One region of the Methylocaldum sp. GT1TLB genome, then DNA from elsewhere that is predicted to be linked to it. Evidence: riboswitches for the same ligand, from Rfam matches in the RefSeq annotation. Region 1 holds a riboswitch; the other holds the start of a gene.
What was found. Region 1 has a riboswitch for cyclic di-GMP ahead of ACR2R1_RS12325 (hypothetical protein). Riboswitches for the same ligand answer to the same signal wherever they lie in the genome.
Positions count from the first base shown of each region.

Region 2: it holds a riboswitch for cyclic di-GMP, as region 1 does, so the genes downstream of both, ACR2R1_RS18615 (VPLPA-CTERM sorting domain-containing protein) here and ACR2R1_RS12325 (hypothetical protein) in region 1, are expected to answer to the same signal.

Region 1 covers NZ_CP194898.1:2,832,344-2,839,789, forward strand. The annotation lists gene ilvN (acetolactate synthase small subunit) at 210-518, opposite strand; gene ilvB (acetolactate synthase large subunit) at 522-2,189, opposite strand; gene ACR2R1_RS12315 (hypothetical protein) at 2,656-4,368, shown strand; gene ACR2R1_RS12320 (class I SAM-dependent methyltransferase) at 4,417-5,172, shown strand; cyclic di-GMP riboswitch class I at 5,879-5,957, shown strand; gene ACR2R1_RS12325 (hypothetical protein) at 6,040-6,876, shown strand; gene ACR2R1_RS12330 (VPLPA-CTERM sorting domain-containing protein) at 6,996-7,446, shown strand, end outside.
Region 2 covers NZ_CP194898.1:4,204,834-4,212,279, forward strand. The annotation lists gene ACR2R1_RS18600 (VPLPA-CTERM sorting domain-containing protein) at 1-496, opposite strand, end outside; gene ACR2R1_RS18605 (bifunctional diguanylate cyclase/phosphodiesterase) at 2,119-4,026, opposite strand; gene ACR2R1_RS18610 (transglutaminase-like cysteine peptidase) at 4,023-4,631, opposite strand; cyclic di-GMP riboswitch class I at 5,762-5,839, shown strand; gene ACR2R1_RS18615 (VPLPA-CTERM sorting domain-containing protein) at 6,000-6,770, shown strand; gene ACR2R1_RS18620 (hypothetical protein) at 6,802-7,446, shown strand, end outside.

The DNA of each region.
Region 1 (7,446 bases):
CGGCTCAGGTCCAGATTACGCTTGAGAACCCCGGTCGGCAAGATTCGATAATCAGTCACATCGTTCGCGGTGTGGGCATAAGACTGGCCGGAACTCCCGAACTAGAGAACGCCTGCCTGAAAGGTGGAGGTCGTAGGTCCGCAATCCTTTGCCGACAAACGGGATCGACGCGCAAGACGGTGGCTCACAAGCAGTCGCCACCAAACGCTTCAACGGAAGAATTCCTCCAACCGCTCGAACACTTCGTGATCCGCGCCATGACGCCGTACGCTCAGGACATCTTCCAGCTTTTCCAATTGCTTGACCATCTGCGCGAGGCGCGCGTCTTCATTGACCAGCAGCCAGATTCGGCTGGTCGCGCCGGCACCCACAGGCATGCAGAGGATGCCCTCGACATTGTAGGCGCGGCGCGAAAACAGGCCGACCACGTGGGACATGACGCCGGGATGGTTGACGACGTCGAGCTCCAGCACGGTCCGCGCCGACGTCCGTTGTTCGAATAAAGACTGTCCGTCCATGATTCAGCCTCCGATCATCTCTATGTTGGCAGCACCGGGCGGCACCATGGGCAATACCTGATCCTCGACGTCGATGCCGGCGTGGATCAGGCATGGGCCGCGAGTGGTCAGCGCTTGGTGCAGGACCTCCTTCGGGTTCTCCGCCGTATCGAGATCGACGGCGCGCAGGCCGAAGCCTTCGGCGATCCGGACGAAATCCGGCGCGGCACGAAACCGCGACGCATAGATGCGCTTGCCATAAAACAGCGTCTGCTGCTGGTGCACCAAACCGAGAGCGTTGTTGTTCATCAGCACCACCTTGATGTTGACGTCCTCCTCGGCGGCGGTTGCCAGCTCCTGCACGTTCATCAGAATGCTGCCGTCGCCGGAGAAACAGACCACGGCCGCGTCCGGCTCGGCGAGCGCCGCGCCGATCGCGGCCGGGAGGCCGAAGCCCATGGTGCCCAGGCCGCCCGAGGTCAGCCAGCGGCGCGGGCGGCGCAGAGGATAGCTTTGTGCCACCCACATCTGGTGCTGGCCGACGTCGGTTGCGACAATCGCCTCGTCGTCGAGGTTCTCGGCCACGGCGCGTATCAAGCCGTAATGGGTTCGCGGGTCGGCTATGCCGGGCGTGACGAGGGGAAACATCCGCTTCAATTCGGCGACGCGGGCCAGCCACGAGTCCCGGTCTTGCCCCCGCACTCTCGGCAGCAATTCTTGCAACACGGCCGCCGCGTCGCCCCGAATGCCGACGTGGGCCGTCTTGATCTTGTTCAGTTCGGCCGAATCGATGTCGATGTGAATGACCTTCGCGCGCGGACAGAACGCCGCGACCTTGCCCGTCGCCCGGTCGTCGAAACGGGCACCGACGGCGATCAGCAGATCGCATTCGTCCAGCGCCAGGTTAGTACAGCGCGCCCCATGCATGCCGAGCATGCCCAGCGACAGCGGATGGTCCACCGGCAATGCGCCCAACGCCATCAAAGTCATCACGGTCGGCAGCGACGATTTTTCGGCCAGGGCCGACGCCGTTTCCGACGCCCCCGCGTGCATGATGCCCCCGCCGAGGTACAGAATCGGCCGCTCCGCCGCCTCGATCAGATCCGCCGCCCGCTGGACGAGCGCGATATCGACCGGCGGAGCCGGGTCCGGCGCGCCGGGTTCGGGCCATGCGTTCACGTCGATCGACTCCGTCTGCACGTCTTTGGGAATATCGATCAACACCGGCCCCGGACGTCCCGAAGCCGCGATGCGGAAGGCGTTCGGCATCACCTCGAGCAGTTCCGCCGCCGAGTCCACCAGAAAATTGTGCTTGGTGATCGGAATCGTCAGGCCGTAGGTGTCGACCTCCTGAAAGGCGTCGGTGCCGATCATCCCGCGCGGCACCTGGCCGGTGATCGCCACCAGCGGGATCGAGTCGAGCTTGGCATCGGCGATAGCGGTCAGCAGATTGGTCGCTCCGGGTCCGGACGAGGCCATGCACACCGCGGGAACGCCGGTGACCCTCGCCATGCCTTGGGCAATGAAGCCCGCGCCCTGTTCGTGCCGGGCGAGGACGTGGCGGATTTGCGCGGATTTCGACAAGGCATCGTAGATCGGCAGATTCGCGCCGCCCGGAATGCCGGCAACGACGCGCACGCCCTGCCGCTCGAGGAGGCGAACGGTGAGTTGGGCGCCGGATAGTATCGTCATGGGGTTCTCCTTGGTAGAGCCGGAGTCCGGCGGAGGCCCCAAAAAAGAAACCCCCGTCGGCTTGCGCCGGCGGGGGTTGTTGAATCAGGTCGTTTACTTACTCATCTCCAACCCACGACGGCGCGCGCATCACCACTTGCACGACGACGACCACCACGAGGGCGACGATGCGACGAATGGCGAAGTGACGGAGATTCATGGATCGGATCGGGTACGAGTAAATATTCAGAGCGTGTCGAAAGGTTATTCTGGCTCAGCGAGGCCTTTTCGCGCAAGCCGTTGTTACAATTTCACTGCCACAATGTGACCGCTTCGGTATAACGGCAAACAAAAGTGAGCGGAAATCACCAAACCGGAACCCGAGAGTTTGGTTTTTACGCCTAAGCAATGAACGGTCGTTTTTACGATAATCGCGTTTCCCGTTCGACGGAACGCATTCAAGCCTAAGCTTAACGAGGAGGGGATCATGAAATTTTCCGATACCATCGGCATCGGCCTGCTGGCCTCGCTGCTGATCGGCACGCAACCGGCACTTGCCGCCGAAACGACGGGCCATGTTCACACCGAAGCGGGGCATTATCCCAAGGACACGGCTGCCGCCCAGGCTGTCTACGTCGATAGCGAACCGCCCCTGTGGGACAACCTCGGCACGCTGAGCTACAAGATCACCACGAGCAACACCCGCGCCCAGCAATATTTCGATCAGGGTTTGAGATTGGCCTATGCCTTCAACCATCTGGAGGCGCAACGGGCCTTCCGCATGGCGCAGAAACTCGATCCCCAGTGCGCCATGTGTTTCTGGGGCGAAGCCTTGGTGTTGGGACCGAATATCAATGCGCCGATGGAGCCTTCCGCGGTCGGCCCGGCCTGGGCCGCGATCGAGCGGGCGAAAGCCCTTGCCAAGCACGCGAGCCCCAAGGAGCAAGCCTTGATCGAGGCGCTCGCGAAACGCTACGACAAGAATCCGAAGACCGACCGGAAGCGCCTGGACCAAGCCTACGCCACGGCGATGGGCAAACTCGCCCAGCGTTTCCCCGAGGATGACGAGATCGCCGTGTTGTACGCGGAAAGCCTGATGGATCTCGCGCCCTGGGACTACTGGGCTGACCAAGGCCGCAAACCCAAGGGGCGCACGGCGGAAATCGTAGAGGTCCTGGAGCGGGTGCTGGCGAACAACCCCGACCATCCCGGCGCGATTCATTATTACATCCATATGATGGAGGCTTCCGACCGGCCCGAACGGGCGGAACCTTATGCGAAACGCCTCGCCGGTCTGATGCCGGGCGCGGGACATCTGGTCCACATGCCGGGACACCTTTACTACCGGCTGGGCCGCTATCGGGACGCTCTCGAAGCCAATCGCGCCGCCATCGAAGTCGACGAGGCATATTTGAAGGAGACCGGCGCAAAGGGCATCTACGCGCAAGGCTATTATCCGCACAACGTTCATTTCCTGATGGTTTCGGCGCAGATGGCGGGCGACGGCAAAACCGCTCTCGCGGCGGCGGAGAAACTCGCCGGCGTGCTGTCCGACGAGACGGTCCGTGCGGTGCCGTGGGTACAACCGGTCAAGGCCGCGCCATACTTCGCCCACGCCCAGTTCAGTCCGCCCGAAACGGTCCTGAAAATGGCCGATCCGGGCTCGGAGTTCCCGTACGTACAAGCCATGTGGCGCTATACCCGTGGCGTTGCGGCGGCGGCCAAGGGAGCGCCGCAGGACGCACGACTCGAACTCGACGCCTTGACCGGGATCGCCAAAACGGCGGATTTTTCCGGATTGACGGAAGCCGGCGTCCCGGCGGCGGACATTGTTCGGATTGCCCAGGACGTGCTTTCGGCGCGCATCGCCCAGGCCGAAGGCGATCTCGGAAACGCCGCCGCCGCCTTCGAAAGAGCGGCGGCGCTTCAGGAAAAGCTGCCCTATATGGAACCGCCCTACTGGTACTACCCGATACGCCGTTCGGTAGGCGCGCTGCGGTTTCTCCAGGGCGATCTGGCGGGGGCGGAGCGGGAGCTCGATATTTCGCTCCGAGAAGCGCCGAATGACGCCTGGGCGCTCTGGGCGCTGACCGAGGTGTATCGAAAGCAGGGCAAGGACAGCGCCGCAGCAGACGCGGAACGGCGATTGACCAAAACCCGTGCCGATAACGGCGAACCCATCGGGATGGACCGGCTTTGACCGCCCCATGGGTTGGCGGAATTCCAGTCGAAAAAATGCTTCGAAACGATGATGCCGTTCTATGAGGAAGATCTCGCCTATGTTCATCACGTCGGCTTCCCCGATCTGGTGGATGGCGCCGGCGATGAGTTGCTGGCGCTGTTCCGCGCCGCGGGTCTCGATTCCGGCCTGATAATCGATCTGGGTTGCGGAAGCGGAACCTGGGCGAGGAAACTGCTGGAGCACGGATATTCGGTTTTGGGCGTCGATGTTTCCGCGCCGATGATCGAACTGGCCCGGCGTACAGCGCCCGAAGCACAGTTTCAAACCGCATCGCTGTACGATGTGGACTTCCGCCCTTGCGCCGCGGTCACGGCCCTGGGCGAAGCCCTGAACTATTGTGCCGACGGAGCGCCGTCGGAAGCGCGCCTTGACCGCTTGTTCCGGAACATCGCTTCCTGTCTGCCGAAAGGCGGCGTTTTCGCATTCGACATCCTTGTCCGCTCGGACGGCGAACCCATGCACTATCGCTCCTGGCGCAAAGGGCCGGATTGGGCGGTGTTGGTGGAGATATCCGAACAGCCGCAGGAAAACCTGTTGATTCGGGACATTACCGTGTTCAGGAAAGGCGGCCACGGCTACCGCCGTTCCGAGGAGCGGCACCGGATCGGCGTTTTGGGCGGCGCCCAAATCGAACGTCTTCTCGCCGGCGCCGGTTTCGAGGTGACCGTCTCACCCCATTACGGCCGCCATCCTCTGGCTCAACGACGCTTGGCATACATCGCCTACAAGAGATCGGATGAAGGACTGCTTCCTGAAGGATAGGCACGAGAACCGAAGAAACCAAGGTATCTTCAAGCACGCAGCGACCGTTTGTGCGGCCGGCAAATGATGCTGATTTGGCGGCCCAGACGAAGTCCAATAATCCATGGTCCGCTGAACGTAGTCCATGGATTACAAATATCGGGAAATATTCCCGCAAAAGCATGAATCTCGCAGTTTGTCCCGAATATCCCTGGTGTATTTGTCGATTGCCATCGAATAATTACGTTGTATGCCTTAAGCCTTGCGGGATTTCACAGGACAGACGATTAATGTCAAATAAGACAACAGATTATGATGATGTCATGCGCATTGAATTGTGGCATTTAACCTGCTCCCCACATAATGCGGTTTGTCGCGCATTGATATCCGCCATGGGCGCCGGGATACCTACGCATTAACGATACATTTGTTAATGCACTGATACTCGCTGCCTCTTTCCCGTGACATGCCTGTAAATTGGCATGTGTTCCCAGGTAAATTACGCTTTGCTTCCACCGTTCCCCGGTATTTTCAAATTACAGCTTGTTAGTCTCGGAATACCCCTGCTCACTGGCACGGTATCTGCTTTAGCAGCTTGACTTGCCCGATAAGAACGCCAGTTTTCGAGCCTTATTGTCATTGTCATTTCGGCGGTTCTTATCAGCGACGACTGGCGGTTGGGCGCATGCCTGTCCGTTGGCCCAGGATGATATCGGTCTCAGGGACGAGACGCCTTCGCCACCTCCGCCGCGAGGCGGACTCGGAAAGCCGCGGGTCTTGGTATTCAAGACGGCCGGGCCGCCTCTCCTGTGAGAGTTATTCAAGGGCTATGGATTTCTCGAGCCTGCCGCACAACCTCTCGATGTTTCAAATCACAGGAAAAAATCCATGCAAAAATTTGGGGTCAAGAAAATGCAGATCCGACAGACCATTCTCGCAGCGGCTGCCCTGATCATGGCCAATTCGGCCGATGCCGGTGTGTTGCACGGGGGAACTTTCAGCGTTACCTATGACAACCCGAACAACCTGTTGGAAGGACTAACCATCGGTCCTGGCGGGTTAACCGAATATTATGTCGCGAACTTCTTTCCCAAGGCGGTGGCCGATACTTACTCGACCATTGCGGATATCATAACGGTGCCCACCAACACCTACCCCGCGCCGTCAACGCTCGAATACGTCGTCAATCCCGCCGATCTGACCGGCACCGGAATTCCAACGGGCGCCGGCGGCCGCGCCAACAAGCCCACCACGTTGACCTGGGACGCCAGTCAGGATGCTTTGGTCGACTCGTCCGCCTTTATCGCCAACGGCCAGATCGGGTTGAACGGTGTCGTGATGACCCGTGGCAGTTTCACGGGTACATTGACGTCCGGAGATTACACCTTCGAATACAACGCGAATCGAAATGACGGCGTCAACAGCGGCTGGACCTTGTGGAACAACACGAGCTTCAGAACGTCCACTTACGATGCCCGCAACATCAGCGTTACCACCAATGGCGATGAATTGCTCATGACCGGGGAACTCTGGTGGTCACCCAATATGACCGCTTTCCTGTTCGGCGGCGACGGCTCGAACTCCGCCGGTAAAGCCGCTACCTTCACTCTGGTTTCGCCTGCCGTGGTTCCGGTGCCGGCAGCGGTCTGGCTGTTCGGCAGCGGCTTGTTAAGCCTGCTGGCCGGCGCCCGCCGAAAGTCGGTCCAGGCGGCTTTATCCGCTTGATCGCCGAATAGAGGCCGTCGACCCGGGCTGCCGAGCCGCCCGGGGGCCGTTTATCGCGTTTATCCGGCCAATCGGCCGGATAAACGCTCCCACCTTCGACCTGTTACGGACTTATCCTCATGACTACACGCCACCGACTCTCGCGATTCGGCAAAACTCTTGCACCCTGTTTGACATTTCTAGCCGCATGGTTGGCATTCCTTCCGGCAACGGCGACCGCCGCCACCGTTTCCGGCGGCGCATTGATCATGAACCTGGACCGGGATGCGCTGGCCGCCGCCGTCTCCTTGGACGCGACCGATGCGCCTTCCATATATCTGGAGGAATTTTTCGATGCACAAGCCGCGGCGGTGCGCAACAACGCGCAAATTTTGGAAGATCATATTGTGCCGGGCGTCGGCGAAATCCCGGCCACGGGTCTCGAATTCGCCGTCAACGGCGCTACCGTCGACGTCCCGGTCGGCCGGAGAACCAAGCCGACCACGTTGACGTTCGATCCGGGCGATTTCGCGGGCAGCGTCACCGGCGCGATCGGTCTTGGCGGCGTCAGCCGTTTCCGGATCGATACCG
Region 2 (7,446 bases), 1.4 Mb from region 1:
CCCCCAGCATCGTCGTCAAGAGGACGTCCAGTTCTTCGCTCCGGGCGATCGACTGCTCGAACAGCGTGGTCCAGCTGCCCGCCTTTTCGCCGCCGCTGCCGCCGAGGCGGAAGGATTTTTCACCCGAGTCGCGGAACAACTCGTCGTTGCTAAAGTCGTCGAGCCGGAGCCGACTGCTGGCCGAAACGCCGCTGTTCTTTCCGGCGAGCGCATAGTCGCCGCCCTCGGCCAAGTGAAACTGATTGATCAGAAATCCGTCCTTGGCGATGACCTGAAATTCCATGGTTTCCCTTAGGCGCTGGGAAGCCGAGGCGGCAAAACGATCGGAAAAGGCGAAGCTCAGGGTATCGCCGTCGATGGACGGTGTCCCGAAGTAATCCAGGTCCTCGTCCGCAAACTGGAAATAAACCGATTGGCCTTCCAGCAGGGCGGCCTGCGCGGCAGCCCCGCTGAAAAAGATAAAAATGCCTGTGATTGCACCGATAAATGTCTTCATGAGCAGTGACTCCTTACAGTCAGTTTAAAACGCAACGAAAAACCCGAATTCCAAACATTCCCTCGTATCTCTCGTCCTACAAAAGCGGCGACCCTATACGTCTGCGAAAGGCGCGTAGAGGTATGACGGGCGACGATGCCCGGATTTCCACACTCCAATTCCACCTATCCCTGCCTGGTTTATCGATTCGGCGAGATAACCAAGATAAGGCTGTTTCCGAACGACCTTTGATACCCCCCAAAATGCTCTGACAAGCCTCGATATACCGTTCCTATCCCAAACGGCCTCTCCGCTGGCGCCCAAGCTTCGGCTTGGGCGCCCCGCCCGAGAAGCTCCCGCTTCTCAACGTCGGTTCCCAAACGGGAGTTTGGGAACCAGCACACACCCAGTGCAGGTCGCTTCAGTCGTACACCCTCAACCGACAGCACGGTTTCTATGCCTTTGGGTTCCAGGGCGTCGCTCGATGATTTCCGGCGCTTTCATGCCGAGAAGGTCAACGACAAAAAAATCTTTCAGTTTTTGTTTATTAAATCGAAGTTCTGTGAAGATTTTGTTAAGGGTCTGTGACATTTTGAGAAATTTCGATGGCGGCCTATTGGTGGTTCGGAATGTGGTCGCTCTTGGCCCCGGCGGACGGCTCCGGGACCGATGGCGAACCAGAACATGCGAGAGGGCGTATACGGTGTTTTCGTAACGGGCGGCGTGAGCTGCTTGCTGAATAGCAGTCCGACGTCGATCCGCGTTTAGGTGAAAAGTCTCCCGTCGGATTCGGATTTCTAAGGATTCAGCTGCAAACTCTGAGCCAAGGACTCGTGTTTCGCTGAATCAATGGGATAGGATGAAAATCTACGGTGGGCGTAAAATTCGCTGACGCCAGGAAAATACCCCAGGCGCACCGTTTCAGGTATTTTTCCAAATCGCTTTCAATCAGGAATTGTTTTGTAGGGCGGGTTAGGCCGCGAGGCCGTAACCCGCCGAACGGCCTCGGATCGGTGGGTTACGCTTCGCTAACCCACCCTACGATAATGTTCGCTTGAATGTTGAATGTTGAATGGATTTACAAGGCGTCTGAAGCGATCCGTTCGTCGCCGGGAAGAGACATCCCCTCCGGCAGGCGAATTTTCCGGTTTGGTGTAGCGTCTCCAGTAAGTCGGGAAGGGATTCCCGACCTACTGACTTAGTCCGGCCGCCATTTTGGAGTGCGGAGCGGCTTTCCCAATTCACACCGCTAAGCCACGGTGGAGAATGTTCTAAGTACATTCCGCAAATATTTGCGGGATCTCGACAGATTGGCTTGACTGGCGGGGTTGTCCTGCAGGTTGCCTATGCCGCAAGACTTCCCTGAATGTACTTAGGGCGTTTTCATCTCGCTCGTACGGCAAAACAGGCTTGGCGGACGTCGTTGGCGCCTTCGGCTAGGGTAGATCGATTCAATCTTTCGTAGGTCGGCAATCCTTTGCCGACGAACCCGTTGGCCCAACGGCGGCGTCGGGAAGGGGGGCTTCGGCGCTCCCGAAGACGCCGTTTGCGATTGGAAGGGTCGCGACTAAAGCGACCGTTTGCGATTGGGAAGGGATTCCCGACCTACTCGCCAGTGCCCGTACAGTAGGTATGAAAACGTTCTAGCTCGCCTTCTCGAACACACGGCCTTGCACCGCGTCGAACCCGAGGCCAAAAAGCAGATCGGCCTCGTCCTCCCGTTCCACGCCGGTGGCGGCAACGCGGATACCCAACTCTCGTGCGTATTGGCATAGCGCCTTGAGCAGGGCCTGATTGCCGGCGTCATCGAATATCCGGCGGCAGAGAGCCCCTTCCACCTTTACCCAATCCGGCATCAATTCGTTTAACCAGGCCAGTGCGCCGGGATAGGGCATGAAGCGATCCAGCACGAACCGAAAACCGTCTCTCCTGAGCTCGCTAACGGACTCGGCCGCTTGCGGGGCTAAAATCAGCCGATTCAAGGGGACTTCTATGGCCAGATTTGATCGAGCGGGCACTTTATGTCTAAAAGATTGAGCGAATCCCGGCTGCATGATGGTGGCCACCGACAAATTGACGGACCACGCCGCTTCGGGTTTTTCCGCCATCGCTTCCTGAAGGCGCGCGACGACAAGTTTGTCCAGCATCGGAGCCAGATCGGTTTCCTCGGCAATGTGCGCCAAGGCGCCTGCGGAAAGCCGTAATCCGTTTTCCGTCACGATGCGCGCGAACACCTCGTAATGCTCGGGTGCCGAAGCGTTCCGGCACATGAGCGGCTGCCGCTCCAGTTCCACTTGACCGTTGCCCAAAGCCTGCCGCAGCAATGCGAGCCGGCCGCTCCCGCCCGGCGTCGGATCTGCCTCCGCAATCCGAAAGCTCCCGCTGGACCCCATCTGCGCGTCGCGCAGCGCAGCGTCCGCCCGGGCGAGCAGTGCCGTGCTGCTATCGCCGGAAGAGAGGGCCGCCCCGATATGGACGGTGCAGGACGAAGCGATTCCGGTCTCGAGCAAAGCCATGACCGTCGATTGGGCGAGGTGATGGGTCAGATCGTTCAGGCAATCGGCATCGGCGTGCTCCAACAGCACGGCAAACTGCGCGCCGTCGATTCGCGCCGCCGAGCCGTGCGTCTTTTCGGCGACAGCTTCCACAACATCGGCGAGAAATTTGACGACAAGATCTCCCGTATCGCGTCCGAATCGGCGATTGCATTCCGCCAGTCCGGTGAGCTGAAGGATGGCAATGGCGTGCTGCGTTCCGGATATTGCCAGGGCCGCGTCCAGCGATGCGAGAAAATACGCGCGATTGAAAAGACCGGTTTGCCGGTCGTGGTGGAGATCCCGCTGTAGTTTCTCGATGGTTTCCATCTTCGCGTTCAGCATGCGCCGCACCGCTTCCGACATACGGTTGAACGCCGAGCCGATATGATGCAGTTCGCGAATACGGGGCAGCTCCGCCAAAGGCTCGAACTTGCCTTCGCCGATGCGAAGCGCCAGATTTTCCAGCCGGTCCAGCGGACGTAATGCCTTTTGCAGCAGCCATACCGACAGCAGCGCGGAGATCAGCCAGAAACCCAGAGTCCAGCCCAGGATGGACCAGGTCATCTGCCAAAGTTGGCTATATCCGAAACCGGGATGGCTGGCCACGTCGACCACGGCTGAAAGTTTCCAGCCGGCCATCGATTCGGCCCGACCCGCGGGAGCGTCGAACGGCACGCGGCTGATGAACCACTCGGGAGCGCCGTCCACTTTCAAGGGGAGTTCCCGCTCCACGACGGATTCGCCGTTGGGGCGGATCACGGCGATACGCCGGTAGTAGCCGCTATCGTAGAGAGCGTCCACCGCATTGGCCACCGCCGCGGTGTCGTTGCTCGCCAGCGCGGGCGATAGTTCCAGCGCCAGAGTGGTTGCCGTTTCTTGCGCATGAGCGTGCAACTGGCGTTGCAGAAAGCCGTGGGTATTCACCAGGCCGGTGGCGAAAAGAGCCAGCCCCAGCAGCAGAAACAGCAGACCGAGCAGCAGGACCAGCAGGGTTTTCAGGCTCATCGTCGTCATCGAATCGCTCCCGTCTTTTCGTGGTGCATGCGCGCCAACAGATCGTTCCAGTGGCGTATGTCGGACGCTTCACCCAGTTTGCCATGCTGCCCGCGCTGCTTGGCCGACCACAACCCCTCCGCATTGAAGCTCATGGTCGGCGCTAGATCGGTCCGCGCGGCGGCCGGCCGGATATCGCCGATCAGATTGTCCAAAATCAGCGGTTCGGATGCCGGGGCGGGATAGTAGGCCAGGACCATGTGCGGCTCCATGCGGCTCAGCTGTGGCCGCCAGACCCGGACATAAGTGACCCGCAATCGGTCGGGAGCCACTCCTGCCGCTCGAAGGGTGAAATATTTGGCCAGGGCGAAATCCTCGCAGTCGCCGCCGTTGGCGGCCAGGAGTTCCACCGGAGTCGCCCAGTAGTCGCGGCGCGCCCATTGGTCAGGGTCGGAGATATTGGGCAGGCGGTTGAAGAAATCGTTGACTCGCGCCAGCTTCTCTTGTTCGCCGGCACTGCCCAGATGCAGAACCAGGTCGCGCCACGCCGACAGACGTTCGACGGCCGCCAGGCCATAGCGCTGGCCGACCAGTTCCAAGGTTCGTGCATTGGGGAGCAGGTCCATTTCGACGCCCGCCACGGCAAGGACCGCAAAAGCGGCGCTCCATATCAATAAGCGTTTCAAGAGCTAAGGGGGGTGATTTGAAGGAAGCGTATCTTGCCCCATCTCGGCGAAATTTCGCCACCTCATAACCCGGTGCTTCAGCGTTTTTCACTGAAGTGTAGCGGCGTGGCTTGGGAAGCCGCCCCGTACCTCTAAGTGCCTATCTCAGTAGGCCGTTCGCCCAGAGCCGAGTCGAAGGGTTTTTGAAACCTACTGGGATAGGCTCTAAATGTAGGCCGAAACGAGCGGCCGTAGCTCGGCAATCCTTTGCCGACGAAGGCGTCCGGATGCAGGCCCGGCTAAGCGTCAGCGCTTGATGGCAAACGGTCGCTGCTATACAGGTCAGCGGACCGCCATTCCGGTATGGATTTTCGCTGGCTCCCAAGCTTCCGCCTGGGAGCTATACCCGAGCAGCTCGAGCTTCTCGAAACATCATTCGAATCGAGAAGCGGGAGCTTCTCAACGTCGGTTCCCAAACGGGAGTTCGGGAACCAGCCTAACGACGGAGGCATGCCGGATCAATCGGTTGCAGGCCGGCTGGCACCGAACCGCGGAGTAGGTCGGGAATCCCTTCCAATCGCAAACGGTGTCTCCGGGAGCGCCGGAGCCACCCTTCCAATCGCAAACGGGCCTTTAATCGGCCCCTTCCAATCGCAAACGGTCGCGTTAATCGCGACCCTTCCCGACGGGATTTGTCGGCAAAGGATTGCCGACCTACCACCTGATACACCGGGCAAGGCGCTCGGAAGAAGTCAGGTCCGGCGGTGCCCTTCCTCGATTCCCCCGCCTTCATGTTGCGAATCCGTAAAGTCGTTCAGCGAAAAAGCTACAGCCGGGGCAGCTTGCAATCATCTGCGACTTAAAGTTTTGAAAAAAAAACACAGCACGCAAATGTAATCCAAAACAAAGACTTAGTTGATGCGCGGGAGCCGTGCGTTGAGTTTTTTCAAAAAATTTCATCGGTGTCACACAAACTTAACTTGGTTGTAAAAAAGCGACATTAAAGTCTGTCTCGCCTTCAAAGGGACGGAAGAAAACCGCAGTGCGGTTCAGTTGCGGCCGGGGAGCAGGAGCCCGGTCCAGGAGGGTTGCTAGGACAAAGCCACACTCGTCGCGAGGCGGGGCCGGAAAGCCACGGGTCTTGATTGCAAGATAGCCGGGTTGCCACACCAACGTTGATGGCAGCCCGGCTTTTTTGTTTTCGGTGCCTGAAAAACGGCACAAAAAAGCCGGTCGCCGAAAAGCGACCGGCGAAAACGGCCCTGCAGATAAACCTTGAGAAGACGTCTGCAAGGTATTTTCAACCGCAATTTTAAACAAGGCATGGAAATGAACAAACTGAAAGCGATTACCGCCGGCGTGCTATTGGCTTTGGGCGCCACCGGCGCAGAAGCGTCGATTAGCGATGGGCAGTATCCGAACGTGGGCGAATTGTTCGTGTCGATTTTCGATCCCAGCGCGAACGGCGGCCTGGGTCGCACCTACTTCCGCGATCTCGACGTTTCACTCACTGACGTGCTGAACGCCGGTTCGAACTGGGCGTTCAGCGTCAATCTGGGTGCTGACGCCAATTATGCCGGCTTTGCCGGCAAGGCAGACCTGCAGTACAACATCGCCGCCGTGTACACCCTCGACGAGGGCGGTGCCAATATCGATCAATGGGGTATTCTGGCTACCGGGTCTTCGTTCAACGGCGGTTTCGGTAATGTTTTATCCACGATTACCAACATTCAGGGCTATATCAGCAAACTGAACACCGCGCTGGGCGACAACGTGTCGGGCGTCGTGGATAACGGGCTGCCGCAGTCCTGGGACGACGGCAACTGGGGTCCGCTGATGGGCGCCGCTCCCAGCGTGTTCGCCTCCACCGCCGGCGGCGTCGACCTGGCAACCCTTTTCTTCCACGTGACCAATAACACCGGCGACGACAGCGACGGCATCGTCAATCAGATTGCCGGGCGCTGGCTGCTGTCGAGCAACGGCACCCTGGAATTCGGCCCGGCCGGCTCCTCTCCGGTACCGGTTCCCGCGGCGATCTATCTGCTTGGCTCCGCTCTGGCCGGCTTGACCCTGGTCAGCCGCCGCGGCCAGAAAGCGTAATCTCCCAAATATCCTTAACGGAGAAAATTCGATGAAAGTCAATCGTTTGTCTGTCGCCATGGCGGCAACGGCGCTGCTCGGCGCCGGCGAAGCCTTCGCTCTCGCTCCCGGCGCGGCCGTGGATATCGAAATCTGGGCATCCGGCGCCACCGCACAGGACAAGGGCGTGGAAGCGCTCTTTTCCGAACTCTGCGTGGCCGGATCTCTGGATATCTACCGCGACAACGCCAACGCGTCCAAGCCGGGAGCGCAGCACTCGGCTTATTTCTGCCGGCTCGACTCCACCAAGGTGACCGGCCTCGGCACCGTAAATCCGAACGTGTTGTTCCACAAGCGTTCTCAGGGCGGCTCGGCGCAGGGCGTAACGCCGCTGATTCTCGATCAGGCGATCACGCACATGGAGATCAACAACGGCAACTGCACCAAGACCGCGCCCGACAGCTTCTACCGCTGCCGAGTCAGCAGCGCGGGCGACACCATTCTGCACGAGTCGGATCTCGGCGTAAGCGACGTCAACCCGGATCTGTTCCGCGGGGTCAACGCGCCCAGGGAGGACGGCGTGAAGCAGCCGGATGTCACGACCGCCCAGGTTTCGAGCTTGCTGGACGTGACCCCGGCCGCGGGCCTGGTGTTCGGCATTCCGGTAACGCTGTCTCTTTATACCGCCCTGCAGGAC